DNA from 4 places in the Streptomyces sp. NPDC050263 genome. Region 1 is predicted to be linked to each of the others. Evidence: riboswitches for the same ligand, from Rfam matches in the RefSeq annotation. Region 1 holds a riboswitch; each other region holds the start of a gene.

What was found. A riboswitch is a leader RNA that binds a small molecule or an ion and turns the genes downstream of it on or off. The one in region 1 is predicted to bind cyclic di-AMP.
Region 2: it holds a riboswitch for cyclic di-AMP, as region 1 does, so the genes downstream of both, AB0J04_RS15235 (transglycosylase SLT domain-containing protein) here and AB0J04_RS43505 (C40 family peptidase) in region 1, are expected to answer to the same signal.
Region 3: it holds a riboswitch for cyclic di-AMP, as region 1 does, so the genes downstream of both, AB0J04_RS08225 (M23 family metallopeptidase) here and AB0J04_RS43505 (C40 family peptidase) in region 1, are expected to answer to the same signal.
Region 4: it holds a riboswitch for cyclic di-AMP, as region 1 does, so the genes downstream of both, AB0J04_RS06030 (M23 family metallopeptidase) here and AB0J04_RS43505 (C40 family peptidase) in region 1, are expected to answer to the same signal.

The regions. Positions count from the first base shown of each region.
Region 1 covers NZ_JBFAKW010000195.1:4,005-7,202, forward strand. Annotated here, with positions in the region: gene AB0J04_RS43495 (ATP-dependent Clp protease proteolytic subunit) at 1-332, shown strand, start outside; gene AB0J04_RS43500 (hypothetical protein) at 340-645, shown strand; cyclic di-AMP (ydaO/yuaA leader) riboswitch at 1,025-1,229, shown strand; gene AB0J04_RS43505 (C40 family peptidase) at 1,233-1,706, shown strand; gene AB0J04_RS43510 (ATP-binding protein) at 1,745-2,233, opposite strand; gene AB0J04_RS43515 (helix-turn-helix transcriptional regulator) at 2,447-3,198, shown strand, end outside.
Region 2 covers NZ_JBFAKW010000027.1:45,577-48,774, forward strand. Annotated here, with positions in the region: gene AB0J04_RS15230 (polyprenyl synthetase family protein) at 1-519, opposite strand, end outside; cyclic di-AMP (ydaO/yuaA leader) riboswitch at 1,188-1,415, shown strand; gene AB0J04_RS15235 (transglycosylase SLT domain-containing protein) at 1,421-1,903, shown strand; gene AB0J04_RS15240 (HAD family hydrolase) at 1,943-2,767, opposite strand; gene AB0J04_RS15245 (GNAT family N-acetyltransferase) at 3,026-3,198, shown strand, end outside.
Region 3 covers NZ_JBFAKW010000012.1:84,964-88,161, reverse strand. Annotated here, with positions in the region: gene AB0J04_RS08235 (pitrilysin family protein) at 1-229, shown strand, start outside; gene AB0J04_RS08230 (pitrilysin family protein) at 226-1,614, shown strand; cyclic di-AMP (ydaO/yuaA leader) riboswitch at 1,841-2,039, shown strand; gene AB0J04_RS08225 (M23 family metallopeptidase) at 2,054-2,797, shown strand; gene AB0J04_RS08220 (GntR family transcriptional regulator) at 2,986-3,198, shown strand, end outside.
Region 4 covers NZ_JBFAKW010000009.1:21,982-25,179, forward strand. Annotated here, with positions in the region: gene AB0J04_RS06025 (PrsW family intramembrane metalloprotease) at 1-403, shown strand, start outside; gene AB0J04_RS06030 (M23 family metallopeptidase) at 492-1,529, opposite strand; cyclic di-AMP (ydaO/yuaA leader) riboswitch at 1,537-1,705, opposite strand; tRNA gene AB0J04_RS06035 (tRNA-Met) at 2,019-2,092, opposite strand; gene AB0J04_RS06040 (dihydrofolate reductase family protein) at 2,152-3,198, opposite strand, start outside.

The DNA.
Region 1 (3,198 bases):
CGGGCTCGTCCGCCGCCGTGCTGCTCGCGTCCGGCACGCCGGGCAAGCGGTTCGCACTGCCGGGCGCGCGGATGACGATCCGCCAGCCGTCGCTGCCCGGGCCCGTCGAGGGACAGACCAGCGATCTCGCGATCCGGGCCGAGGAGCTGGCCCGCATCCGGGCGAGCCTGGAGGAGATGCTCGTCCGGCACACCGGGCGGACGCCGGAGCAGGTGACCGCGGACATCGAGCGGGACAAGATCCTCACCGCCCCGGAGGCCCTGGAGTACGGCCTGGTGGACGCCATCATCCCGAGCCGCAGGCCCGCGGCCGGCACGCAGGGCGGGAGGTGAGCCGCCGATGGTGCCCGAACTTCCGCCGCTGCCCGCCCTGACGCACGCAGAGGCCGAGTTGATCGACGGTTACCTGGACGTGGTCGACCTGCTCGGCCGGATCAACCCCGCCCACCACGGGGACACCTACCGCGGACTGCGCGCGGCCCAGGCGCTGGTGGCCAAGGCGACCGCGCTGCGCGACGCGCTGACGCTGATGCACCAGCGGGGCGAGAGCGAGCTGCACGCGCCGACCCTCGCGCGGGCGCTGCGCGTCCTGGACGGGGAGCGCCGGACGGCGCGCGTCACGGTGCCTCCGCTCTCCGACAGTTGACCCGGCGTCCGGCCCGGCAGCCGACGCGGGCCGCGCTCCGGTCCGGGCGGCGCGCGCCCCGAACGAGACGTCCGGACCGGAGTTGAAACGGACCGGACGGGTTACCCCCGTTCGGCGTAGCGGCCGTTGCTTTTCGGGCTCGCCGGAGTTGCGCAAAAGCGTTCTTTTCGGGCGGAACAAAAGGCTCCGTCGCTGGTCCGGGGCCCTTTGGCGTCCTTGACAGCTGATCGGCCATCAGGGTGTCCACCCGAACGGGTGAGTGGTGAGTAACCCCACAAATCCCCGGTTCCGTTGGGTTTTTCGGACATGAGTGAGCCAAGATCCCTGACTGACGACAAGCCCCCGCCACAAGCGGCGGGGCGGTCCGGGCGGACGCCGAGTCCTGCCGCCGCCCGGATGCCCGGTCGACAGAAGTGCATCGGCAGGAGTGGAGGACCCAGGCACGACGGGTCGCCGGAACGATCGTCTCCGCATGGGAGGCGCCGGGCCGAGCAGCCCTTGGGGTGAAGCCGCAGTTGCGGCCGGGCAACTTTGTCAGCCCGAATCCGACAGGTCATCCTTCACAGGCGGCTGACGAAGGGTTGCGCATGACTGCGCTCAATCGTGTCCCGTCGCTCATGGTCCGGGCCGGTACGGCCTCGGCGTTCGCCATCGCCGCTGTGGGCGGCACGATCGTGGTCCCGGGGCTCGCCTCGGACGCCGCGGCCGCCACACCGGCGACGAAGGCGCTCCAGATCGCGGCCTCCAAGAAGGGCGCACCGTACAAGTACGGGGCCACCGGACCGAAGAGGTTCGACTGCTCGGGGCTCACGCTGTACTCGTACAAGAAGGCGGGCAAGAGCCTGCCGCGTACGGCGGCACAGCAGTACAACAAGACCAAGCACATCTCGGCGTCGAGCCGCAAGGCAGGCGACCTGGTCTTCTTCCACTCGGGTTCGAACGTGTACCACGTCGGGATCTACGCGGGCAACGGCAAGATCTGGCACTCGCCGAAGACCGGAGACGTGGTGAAACTGCAGAAGATCTGGACCAAGAGCGTCTGGTACGGCCGGGTCCGCTAAGGACCTGTCCGAGGCGGTGGCGGCGTCCGGACGCGCCGTCATCGCCCCGGGATCTCGCCCTCCGCCGGGGCTTGTGCCGCCAGGGCTCCGGCCACCGGCTCCGCCGCCGCGGACGTCCACGGGAGTTCGACGGTGACCGTCTTGCCGCCCTCCCGGGTGGGCCGCACTCTGAGCTTGCCGCCGCACTCCGCGGTCAGCCAGCGAATGATCACCATGCCTCGGCCGTTGTCCTGCTGGACGGCGGCCGGCAGTCGTTTGGGGAAACGCGGGTGGCTGTCGGTGACACCGATGCGCAAGTGTTCGTCACGGTCGAGGACGAGGTCCACCGTGAAGGTGGGTGACTGACCGAAGGTGTGCTGTACGGCGTTGGTGGTGAGTTCCGAGACGATCAGCAAGATGGCGTCGGCCGTCTCCGTGTCCGCCGGCAGACCCCATTCTCCGAGGGTGCCGGCCACGAAACCGCGGGCTGTGGAGACCGAGGCGGGATCGCTCGGCAGAATGACGGATGCTTCCAGGTGATCTGCCATGGCGACGTCGTCCCTTTCCCATGGGACCGGGGTCCGACACGGAGCGGAAGGTTCGAGTACGGTCCCGGACTGGTGCTTCTTCGCCAGACTGCCATTACCGCGCCGGTCACGGGTGGCGATCCACCAAGATATGCATATATCTGTCGCTCAATGCGGTGAACTCTGCGACGGCAGAGCGTATTTGGACGGCCCGTAAGGAGTAAGGAGGAGCCCGTGCAGCACGGACCCGCGGTACGCCGCCGGAAGCTGGGCGCCGAACTGCGCAATCTGCGCGCCCATGCGGGCCTCACCAGTGGTGAGGCCGCCCGGCTCGTGGGCTGGCACCAGTCCAAGGTGAGCCGCATCGAGACGGGCACCAGTGGGTCAAAACCGGCCGATGTGCGGTTACTCCTCGACGCCTACGGGGTGGCCGATCCGCAACTGCGGGAGCTGATGCTGGCGTTGGCCGGCGCCGACGGCAGCGGCGGCCGGGACCACTGGTGGCACGCCTACCGCGGGGTGCTGCCGCCCACCTACCGGGACTTCATCAGCCTGGAATCCCAGGCGAGCGCGATGCGCACGCTGGAGACAAGTGTGGTACCGGGGCTGTTGCAGACTCCCGAGTACGCCCGCGCGGTGACCAGGGCCGCGGTGGAGGGCGTCACGGAGGAGCAGCTCGACACGCTGGTCGCGGTGCGACTGGCCCGGCAGGACGTGCTGCGCGCGCAGCCGCCGCTGGAGCTGAACGCGGTGCTGGACGAGGCGGTGCTGCGGCGGGAGGTGGGCGGCCCCGAGGTGATGGCGCAACAGCTCGGCCGGCTCGTGGAGGCCGCCCGACTGCCCCAAGTGCGGCTACAGGTCCTTCCGTTCGCCGCCGGGGCGCATATCGGCGTAACCGGACCTTTCGTTATCTTCTCATTTTCGCGCACTTCTGATCTGGATGTGGTTGTTCTCGACCACTTGACGAGTAGCCTCTATCTGGAACG
Region 2 (3,198 bases), on a different contig from region 1:
GAGGTAGTGCTCGACCGGGTCGCGCCCGTCCGTCGGCCCGGCCGTCTCCAGGATCTGTCCGGTGACCAGCCGCTCGAACGCCTCCGCCTGCACCCGGACCGCCTCCGGCCCGAGGTCGGCCAGGATGTGCGAGGCGCGCGCGAAGAGGAAGTCACCCGTGAGGACGGCGACGGAGTTGCCCCAGCGGGCGTTCGCGCTGGGCACCCCGCGCCGCACGGCGGCCTCGTCCATCACGTCGTCGTGGTACAGCGTGGCCAGATGGGTGAGCTCCACGACCACGGCCGACGGCACGATCCCCGGCGCGTACGGGTCCCCGAACTGCGAGGCGAGCACCACGAGCAGCGGCCGGAACCGCTTCCCGCCCGCCCGTACGAGGTGCTGGGCGGCCTCCGTGATGAACGGGACCTCACTCTTGGTGGCCTCGAGCAAGCCTTCCTCGACAGCCGCCAATCCGGCCTGGACATCGGCTTCCAGAGCCTGGTCCCGCACGCTCAGCCCGAACGGCCCGACGACGGTCACGAGGGGTCTCCTGTCTGCTGGTGTCCACTGGCGGTTACGCGGTTTGTCGATAGGTCGCTGCCATCACTCAAGTCAGCGTATCCGGTCACGTTTCGATCACCGATAGCCCCCACGTCACGCAGGCTCGAATGGGCCCGCCGGAGGGGCGTCCCGCCCGGCCGAGCCACGCCGGATCCGGCCCGTTATGTTTCTGATCAGCCCATATGAACGAACTCCTATCGAGTTACCAGGTAGTAGTGATTCATGCCCGCCGGGTGGCGTCGGCACATCCCGGGACCATTTCCCGCCACTTCCCACCACACACGGGCCCGCGCATCACGCCGGCGCGCCGCACCCCTGCCGCCGGGCCGTCCGAGCAATCCGGCCAACCCCAGCACGGCAGGGCAAATCGGACTAATTCCAATCCCATCCTTTTGCCCTTCCTTTAAATACGAGTTGAGGTGAATGCCCGATTCGCCACTCTTGTGATTGCTGGTGACTTGGCTCACTCCCGACGCCCGGCCGACACCCGCACGCCGTGCGCCGTTTCCCCGCACACCTCAAGCAAGTTGGGGCTTTGCACCCACAAAGGATCAAGCACCCCATAGGTCACAGACCAAGGTCAATAGGGGTGATCTGTGAATCTGCCACTTGTTCCGGACATGTGCTCTCGCATACGTTCCCGGCCTGTCGGGCGGACGCCGAATCCTGCCGCCGCCCGGAACACCCATCGAGAACCGCACGGCAGGAGCGGGGGAACCAGGTAGGCCGCCGAACCGAATTTCCGGACGTCTTGGATTTTCAGGATGTTTTGGACACATCGGTACGGCTTGGGGTGAAGTCGCGTCCGTCAGGACGTGGCCGGGCAGCTCCCGCCCGAACCCGACAGCTCACCTCGCAGGCGCCGGAGAGGAACTTCGTCATGTCCGCTGCCGCTCAGCCGCGCCGCACCCGCCGCACCCGTCTCGCCCGCACGATCGCCGTCGCCGCCACCGGCGCGGCCGTGCTCGCCCTCCCGATCCTCGGCTCCGCCACCGCCTCCGCGGCGACGCCGACCGTCGTCACCGCCACCAGCCTCGGCTACGCCAACAACCTCGACGGCTGGATCCGCGCCTCGCTCCACGTCATGGCGCAGCACGGCATCCCGGGGACGTACAACGGCATCTACCGCAACGTCATCCGTGAGTCCTCCGGCAACCCCTACGCCATCAACCTCTGGGACTCCAACGCGGCTGCGGGCATCCCGTCCAAGGGGCTGCTCCAGGTCATCGACCCGACCTTCCGCGCCTACCACGTCTCCGGCACCTCGTGGAACTCCTACGACCCGGTCGCCAACATCACCGCCGCCTGCAACTACGCGGCCGCGCGCTACGGCTCGATCGACAACGTGTTCGGCGCGTACTGACAGCACCGTTCACCTGCGGACGCATAGCGACACCCCGACTTACGGGAACATTCGTTCGAGGACGACGGCCACGCCGTCGTCCTCGTTCGACGTCGTCACTTCGTCGGCCACGGCCTTGAGCTCGGGGTGGGCGTTGGCCATGGCGACACCGTGCGCGGCCCAGTCGAACATCGGGATGTCGTTGGGCATGTCCCCGAACGCGACGGTGTCCTCGGGCCGCAGACCGAGGTGTTCGGCGGCCAGGGCCAGGCCCGTCGCCTTGGTGATCCCGCAGGGCTGGAGCTCGACCGTGCCCGGCCCCGACATGGTGACGGTGGCGAGCGAGCCGACCACCGAGCGGGCCGTCGAAGCCAACTCGTCGTCGGACAGGGTGGGATGGCGCAGCAGCACCTTGCTGATCGGCTCGCACCACAGGTCGTCCCGCCGGCCGACGCGCAGCGCGGGCAGCGTCGGGTGCGGCATCAGATAGCCCGGCTCGATGAGCGTCAGCCCGTCGACGCCGTCCTGGTCCACGGCCGCGTACAGCTGCCCGACCTCCGCCTCGATCTTGCCCAGCGCGGTCTCCGCCAGCTCCCGGTCCAGGGTGACCGACCACAGCAGTCGGTCCGCGCCGGCGTCGTACAACTGCGCGCCCTGTCCGCACACCGCGAGCCCTCTGCTGTGCAGACGGTCGAGCAGCGGCCGCACGCGGGGCGCGGGCCGTCCCGTCACCACCAGGTGGCGTGCGCCGGCGGCCGCCACCCGCGCGAGCGCGTCGAGCGACCGGTCGGAGAAGGTGTCGTCGCCGCGGAGCAGCGTTCCGTCCAGGTCGGTGGCGATCAGGGCGTACGCGGTGCGCGCGGCATATGCGAGGGGTGCGGCCATGATCAGAGAATACGGATCCCGCACCCCTCGGGTTCGACGCAAACCGAACGACGCCCAGGTCCTGCCCTGTTCTGTCAACTCCCCTTTAAAAGAAACGGCTTTCTGGCGCGTTGCCGGGTAGCGGACGGTTAAAGGCCTCTGCACCAGTTGGCAACAACATGGGACGCTACCTACCGCGACGCCCTGGTGGAGCGGTACCGTCCAGGTGTCCAGGGGGGACTTGATCGGGGGGTCAGGTTGAGCAGTGGGCGCATTCGTGTGCTGAGGCCGCAGGACCTCGGCGAGGGGGAGAGGGAGCGGTGGCGCGCGCTGCGCGCCGCGTCGACGCTTCCGCGAAACCCCTTCATGGAACCGGAGTTCACCGACGCCGTGGGCCTCGTACGGCCACGCGCACGTGTGGGGGTGGTGTATGAGGGGCGCGAGCCGGTCGG
Region 3 (3,198 bases), on a different contig from region 1:
CGGCACGGTCGCCGGCCGCGCCGACGAACTGTGCCGGTACGCCGTCCTGTTCGGCGACCCGCAGCTCGCCCTCACCGCCGTCCAGCGGGTGCTGGACGTGACGCCCGAGGAGGTGCAGGAGGTCGCCAAGGCCCGCCTGCGCCCCGACAACCGCGCGGTGCTCGTCTACGAGCCGACCGCCGCCGAAGCCCCCGCCGACCAGGACGAGAACGAGGAGGCGGCCCGGTGACCGAGCTCGCCACGATGGACTTCCACCCCCAGCCCCGGGCGGGCGAGGCCAAGCCGTGGGCGTTCCCGGCGCCTGAGCGCGCCGCGCTGGCCAACGGCCTGACGGTCCTGCACTGCCACCGCCCCGGCCAGCAGGTCGTCGCCGTCGAGATCCTCCTCGACGCCCCGCTGGACGCCGAACCGGCCGACCTCGACGGCGTCGCCACGATCATGGCGCGCGCGTTCTCCGAGGGCACCGACAAGCACTCCGCCGAGGAGTTCGCCGCCGAACTGGAGCGCTGCGGCGCCACCTTGGACGCGCACGCCGACCACCCCGGCGTCCGGCTGAGCCTCGAAGTGCCGGCCTCGCGCCTGCCCAAGGGCCTCGGCCTCCTCGCCGACGCGCTGCGGGCGCCCGCGTTCGCCGACAGCGAGGTCGAGCGCCTCGTCCGCAACCGGCTGGACGAAATCCCGCACGAGCTGGCCAACCCCTCCCGGCGCGCGGCCAAGGAGCTCTCCAAGGAGCTGTTCCCGGCCACCGCGCGCATGTCCCGCCCGCGCCAGGGCACGGCGGAGACGGTCGAGAAGATCGACTCCGCGGCGGTACGCGCCTTCCACGAGAAGCACGTCCGCCCCGCCACGGCCACCGCCGTGGTCGTCGGCGACCTCACCGGCGTCGACCTGGACGCGCTGCTCAGCGACACCCTGGGCGCCTGGACGGGCTCCTCGGCCCAGCCGCGGCCCGTGCCGCCGGTGACCGCCGACGACACCGGCCGGGTCGTCATCGTGGACCGCCCCGGCGCCGTCCAGACGCAGCTGCTGCTCGGCCGTATCGGCGCCGACCGGCACGACCGCGTGTGGCCCGCTCAGGTGCTCGGCACGTACTGCCTCGGCGGCACTCTCACCTCCCGTCTGGACCGCGTCCTGCGCGAGGAGAAGGGCTACACCTACGGCGTCCGCGCCTTCGGACAGGTCCTGCGGTCCGCTCCGGACGGCTCCGGCGCCGCGATGCTCGCCATCAGCGGCTCCGTGGACACCCCGAACACCGGTCCCGCGCTCGAGGACCTCTGGAAGGTGCTGCGCACCCTCGCCGCCGAGGGGCTGACCGACGCCGAGCGTGACGTCGCCGTGCAGAACCTGGTCGGGGTGGCGCCGCTGAAGTTCGAGACCGCGGCGGCCGTCGCGGGCACGCTGGCCGACCAGGTCGAGCAGCACCTGCCCGACGACTTCCAGGCGACGCTGTACCAGCAGCTCGCCGCGACCGGCACGGTGGAGGCCACCGCGGCGGCCGTGAACGCCTTCCCGGTGGACCGGTTGGTGACCGTCCTGGTGGGCGACGCGGCCCAGATCAAGGCACCGGTCGAGGCCCTCGGCATCGGCGAGGTGAAGGTGGTGTCCGCGGAGTAGGCCGAAGAGCCGGCCGCCGAGCAGTCCGCGGCAACGGCACGCGCGTGTAGGGGCCCTGGTCGACGGAAGCGTCACCAGGGCCGCTAGATGTCCGAATTGGGGCGGAGGTTGCCTGTCTGCCCTGTGGGATGCGCTACAAAAACCGGGATTCGTTTGAGGATTGAAACCCGCCCCGCTTAGCTTCGTGCGGGCTGTCCGTCAGGCAGTGCGCCGCAGCCGCGGCACCGGACAGTCATCGCCGAGTCCCCGTACGGCGCGAGCCAGGGGAGCCGGGGACCCTCCCTCCTGTCGCCACCTTCGCGGCTGGAGGGGCCCAGAAGTCCCTGGGGTGAATCGGACGCCCGCGCGAGTCGCGAGGGGGTCCGTAGGAGACCTTCCTGCTCCGAACCCGTCAGCTAACCCGGTAGGCGAGAGGGAAGGAAAGGACACCCCCAACTTCATGGCGATCACCTGCGCCACCGGGAAGCACCGTCGGCCCAGCCGGATGCAACGGACCACCGTTCGCGCGGCGGGCGTCGCGGCGCTCACCACCACCGGTGTCATGGCCACCGTCGCCTCCACTCCGGCCTTCGCCGCCGAGCCCACGCCCGAGCAGACCGGGCTGATCCCCGTCGTCACGGTCGGCGAGTCCGTCGCCGAGCAGCTCGACGACCAGGTCGCGGTGCAGAAGCAGGCCGCCTTCGAGGAGGCCGCCCGCGAGGCCGCCGCCAAGAAGGCCGTGGAGGAGCGTGAGGCACGCGTGCGTGCCGCCCGCGAGGCCGAGCGCAAGCGCCTCAACGCTTTCGTGCTGCCGATCACCGGGTCCTACGTGTCCACCGGCTACCAGGCCAGCAGCTCCCTGTGGTCCTCCGGCAGCCACACCGGCATCGACTTCCACGCCTCCAGCGGCACCACGGTGCACGCGGTCGGCCTGGGCACCGTCGTCGAGGCCGGCTGGGCCGGGTCCTACGGCTACCAGGTCGTGATCAAGATGAACGACGGGACGTACACCCAGTACGGTCACCTGTCGTCCATCGAGGTGTCGGTGGGCCAGCAGGTCACCCCGGGCCAGCGGATCGCCCTCTCCGGCGCGACCGGCAACGTCACCGGCCCGCATCTGCACTTCGAGGCCCGCACCACCGCCGAGTACGGCTCGGACATCGACCCGGTCGCCTATCTCCGCAAGCACGGCGTGAACGTCTGACGACGCACGGCGACAGATCGTTCGGCCCCGGCCCTCCCGGCCGGGGCTTTCGTCGTTTTCGAGATCCCGCTGTCCAAAAAATATCCACGGATTCCAGCCCGCCATCGGAAATTCCCGCTGATTGCAATAGAGTCACGGAACACACGTCAATCATCGACGTTTCACGGGGATTAAGGCGGAGGTCCGTCATGCGTATTCCGGCGCACTCGGTGTGCACGGCCATCCGGGACGACATCGTCTCGGGTGTCTACGAGCGCGGCAGCCGCCTCACGGAGGAACTCCTCGCCCGCCGCTACGGCGTCTCCCGTGTGCCCGTCCGGGAGGCGCTGCGCACGCTGGAGGCGGAGGGCTTCGTCGTCACGCGGCGGCACGCGGGCGCGTGCGTCGCCGAGCCGACCGAG
Region 4 (3,198 bases), on a different contig from region 1:
GCGGGCCCGGCGGCTGGCCCGCGGATACGCCGGACGCCACCTGGGCCGGCCGGCGGCGCGGGAGGTGGCGCGGTACGAGGCGTACGCGACGTCCCTCGCCTTCCTGCGGCATCGCGGCCGGCGGGGGCGGGGAGACGCCGACTTCGTCCTCCGGGAACGGGAGCTGCTGAACGAGCTGTGGCGCCGGAAGGACGTCGCCCGGCCCGCGCTGGACCACGCGGCCCGGATGACGGCCCCTCCGGTACCCGTACGGATGGCTGCGCCGCCCTGGCCGATGTACGGGGCCCACGGGTCGTCGTACGGGTCGTACGGGCACCCCCAGGGGCACCACCCCGGGTACCCGGCAGGGCCGGCGTACGGGTATCCCGCAGGGCCGTACCCCGCCCCCAACCCCTACCGATAAGTTTCGAACGCCCTACAGCCCTGACGTCGGGGGTGGCCGTCAGGGCTGTAGGAAGTCGGGTCGGGAGCCGGCCGGGGGCCGGGAGGTCTCAGGGGTTGAGGCCCTTGCTGCGCAGCCAGGCCGCCGGGTCGATGCCGTCGGAGCCGCCGTCCGGGTGGACCTCGAGGTGGAGGTGGGCCCCGGTGACGTTGCCGGTGGCGCCGACGCGGCCGATCACGTCACCGGTGCCGACCTTCTGGCCGACACTGACGCTGATCGACGACTGGTGGCAGAACCAGACCTCGGTGCCGTCGTCCAGCGTGAGGATGGTGCGGTAGCCGTAGGAACCGGCCCAGCCCGCCTCGGTGACGGTGCCGCTGTGGACGGCCTTGATGAGCGTGCCGGTGGGCGCGGCGAAGTCGAGGCCCGTGTGGTAGCCGGAGGACCAGAGGGAACCGGCCTGACCGAAGGTCGAGGTGATCGTGTACGAGGAGGTCGGCAGCGTGTACTGCGTGGCCAGTTCGGCCAGGCGCGCGGCCTCGGCCTTCTTGGCGGCCTCGTCGGCGGCCTTCTTCTTCGCGGCGGAGGCCTTGGCCTCCGCCTCCTTCTCGGCCTTGGCGACGGCGTCGGCCTGGGCCTTGGCCGCGGCGGCAGCGGCGGCCGCTGCCGCCTTGGTCTCGAGCTGGGTCTGCTGCGACTCGGCCTGCGCCATGATCCGGCTGCGCAGGGCCTCGCCGGCGTCGGTGGCGCTCTCGCCGGTGTCGGTGGCGGGCGCCTCGGACCCGAAGTTGGCGAGGGCGGGCGCGGCGTCCTCGGCCGGCTCGTCGTCGGAGATGAGGGAGCCCACGTTGGGCAGGTCCGGCATGGAGATGGAGACCGGGGCCTTGCCGGTGTTGGCGCTGGCCATGCCGCCCGCGCTGACGGCGGCTATGACGCCGACGCCGAGGACGGTGGAGCTGCGGGCGAACCCGCCGCCGCGCTGCTTGGCGACGCGGTGCTTGCCGCGTACCGGGCGAATGGAATCCGCGGTGGGGTTCCACTCCTCCCAGGGGCCCTCGTCGGTGCGGACGCTGCCGTAGGCCAAGGTCTCTGCGGACCGCTGGCTCGGCACGAACGGGGCTTCTGGGGCAGGCCGGTTGGACGCCACGCGGGCGTACTCCTTTCCTTCCGTCGCCTACCGGGTTAGCTGACGGGTTCGGAGCGGGAAGGTCTCCTACGCGCGTAAACCGGTCGTGGGCTCTGCGAGCTCACGACGGCTTCCGCGAGATTCACCCCAAGGTGGTGGTTCCCCGGTTCCCTTGCGGGATTCGGCAGTGCGCACGGAGCCGACTCTTGTGCCGGCTGGGACGACCGCGCTGCGTTATCGAACGTTAATAGACCCGGGGTCGGGATTCCAAGCTCTTCTGCTTGATCAACAACATTTCCGGCCTGGACTTTCGACCCATGACCGGTGAAAAACGGGCGAGTTGGCCGGGCTCAGCAATTACACAGGCATTGACAGGACGTCAGCCGCTGCGCGGAGGGGGATCACGCGCTCACCTGCAGTGACGACCGCGACGACCGCCCTGCCGGAGGAAACCGGGAAAAACACCGAGGGCCGGAATCCATGTTCTGGATTCCGGCCCTCGGCCTTCAGTAGCGGGGACAGGATTTGAACCTGCGACCTCTGGGTTATGAGCCCAGCGAGCTACCGAGCTGCTCCACCCCGCGCCGTTGAACACAACTGTACGCCATCAGCGGGGCCGCAAACACCACGGTTGCGCAGGGGGTCACAGGAGGTGGCGGTTCGGGGCCTTCGCCCGCTCCTCGTACTCCGGGAGTACGAGGACGTCGACGCCCTCGGCCGTCAGCAGTCCGGTGCCGTCCGCCTCCGTCACGAAGGTGTCCGGCTCACGCCAGGCCGTGACCACCCGGCGCACTCCCGCGTCGAGGATGAGACGGGCGCAGGGCGCCGGGCGCGAGGAGCGGCGGGCGCACGGTTCGAGGCTGCTGTAGACGGTGGCCGTGGGCAGCCGGGGGTCGGCCGGGTCGAGCTTCCCGAGGGCCGCCTCCTCGGCGTGCACGACCGGGTCGCCGGCCTCTCGGGAGTGACCGCGCGCGAGTTCCGTGCCGTCGGCGGCGACGATCACCGCGCCGACGCTGAAGGCGGTCACCGACGGCGGACAGTCGGCCGCCAGCTCGCAGGCGAGGGCCAGCCAGTGCCGGTCGGCGGCGACGGGCAGCGGTCCGGCCCCGGGGGCGGTGGGCTCGTAGCGGTGCAGGACGACGTCCTCGATGCGCCGCGTCTCCAGCAGGCGCAGGCGGCCGCCCTGGTAGCCGCCCGGCCCGAAGAGGCGGGGCGCGTCCGGGTCGCCCACGAAGAGCGGGGCGAGGACGAGCTGGAGTTCGTCGGCGAGGCCCTGCCGGAGCAACTGGGTGTGGATGATTCCGCCGCCCTCGACCATGAGCCGCCGCACGCCGCGCACGTCGTGGAGGTGTTCGAGGAGGCGGCGCCAGTCCAGTTCGGGGCCGAGCGCGACGACGTCCGCGGCGATGCCGAGCGCGCGGGCCCGCTCGGCGCCCTTCTCCGTCGTGTACACGACCTTCTCGCCGCCGGTGTGCCAGAAGTTCGCGGCGGGATCGAGGTCGCCGGAGCCGCTGACGGTGACCTTGAGGGGGTACGGGGGAAGCCCGGCGGCGACCCGGGCGGCGCGGCGCTCGGGGGAGTTCACGAGGAGCCGCGGGTTGTCGGCGCGGATCGTGCCGGCGCCGATGAGGATGGCGTCGACGGAGGCCCGTACCTCGTCGACGCGGTCGAAGTCGGCGGGGCCGGAGAG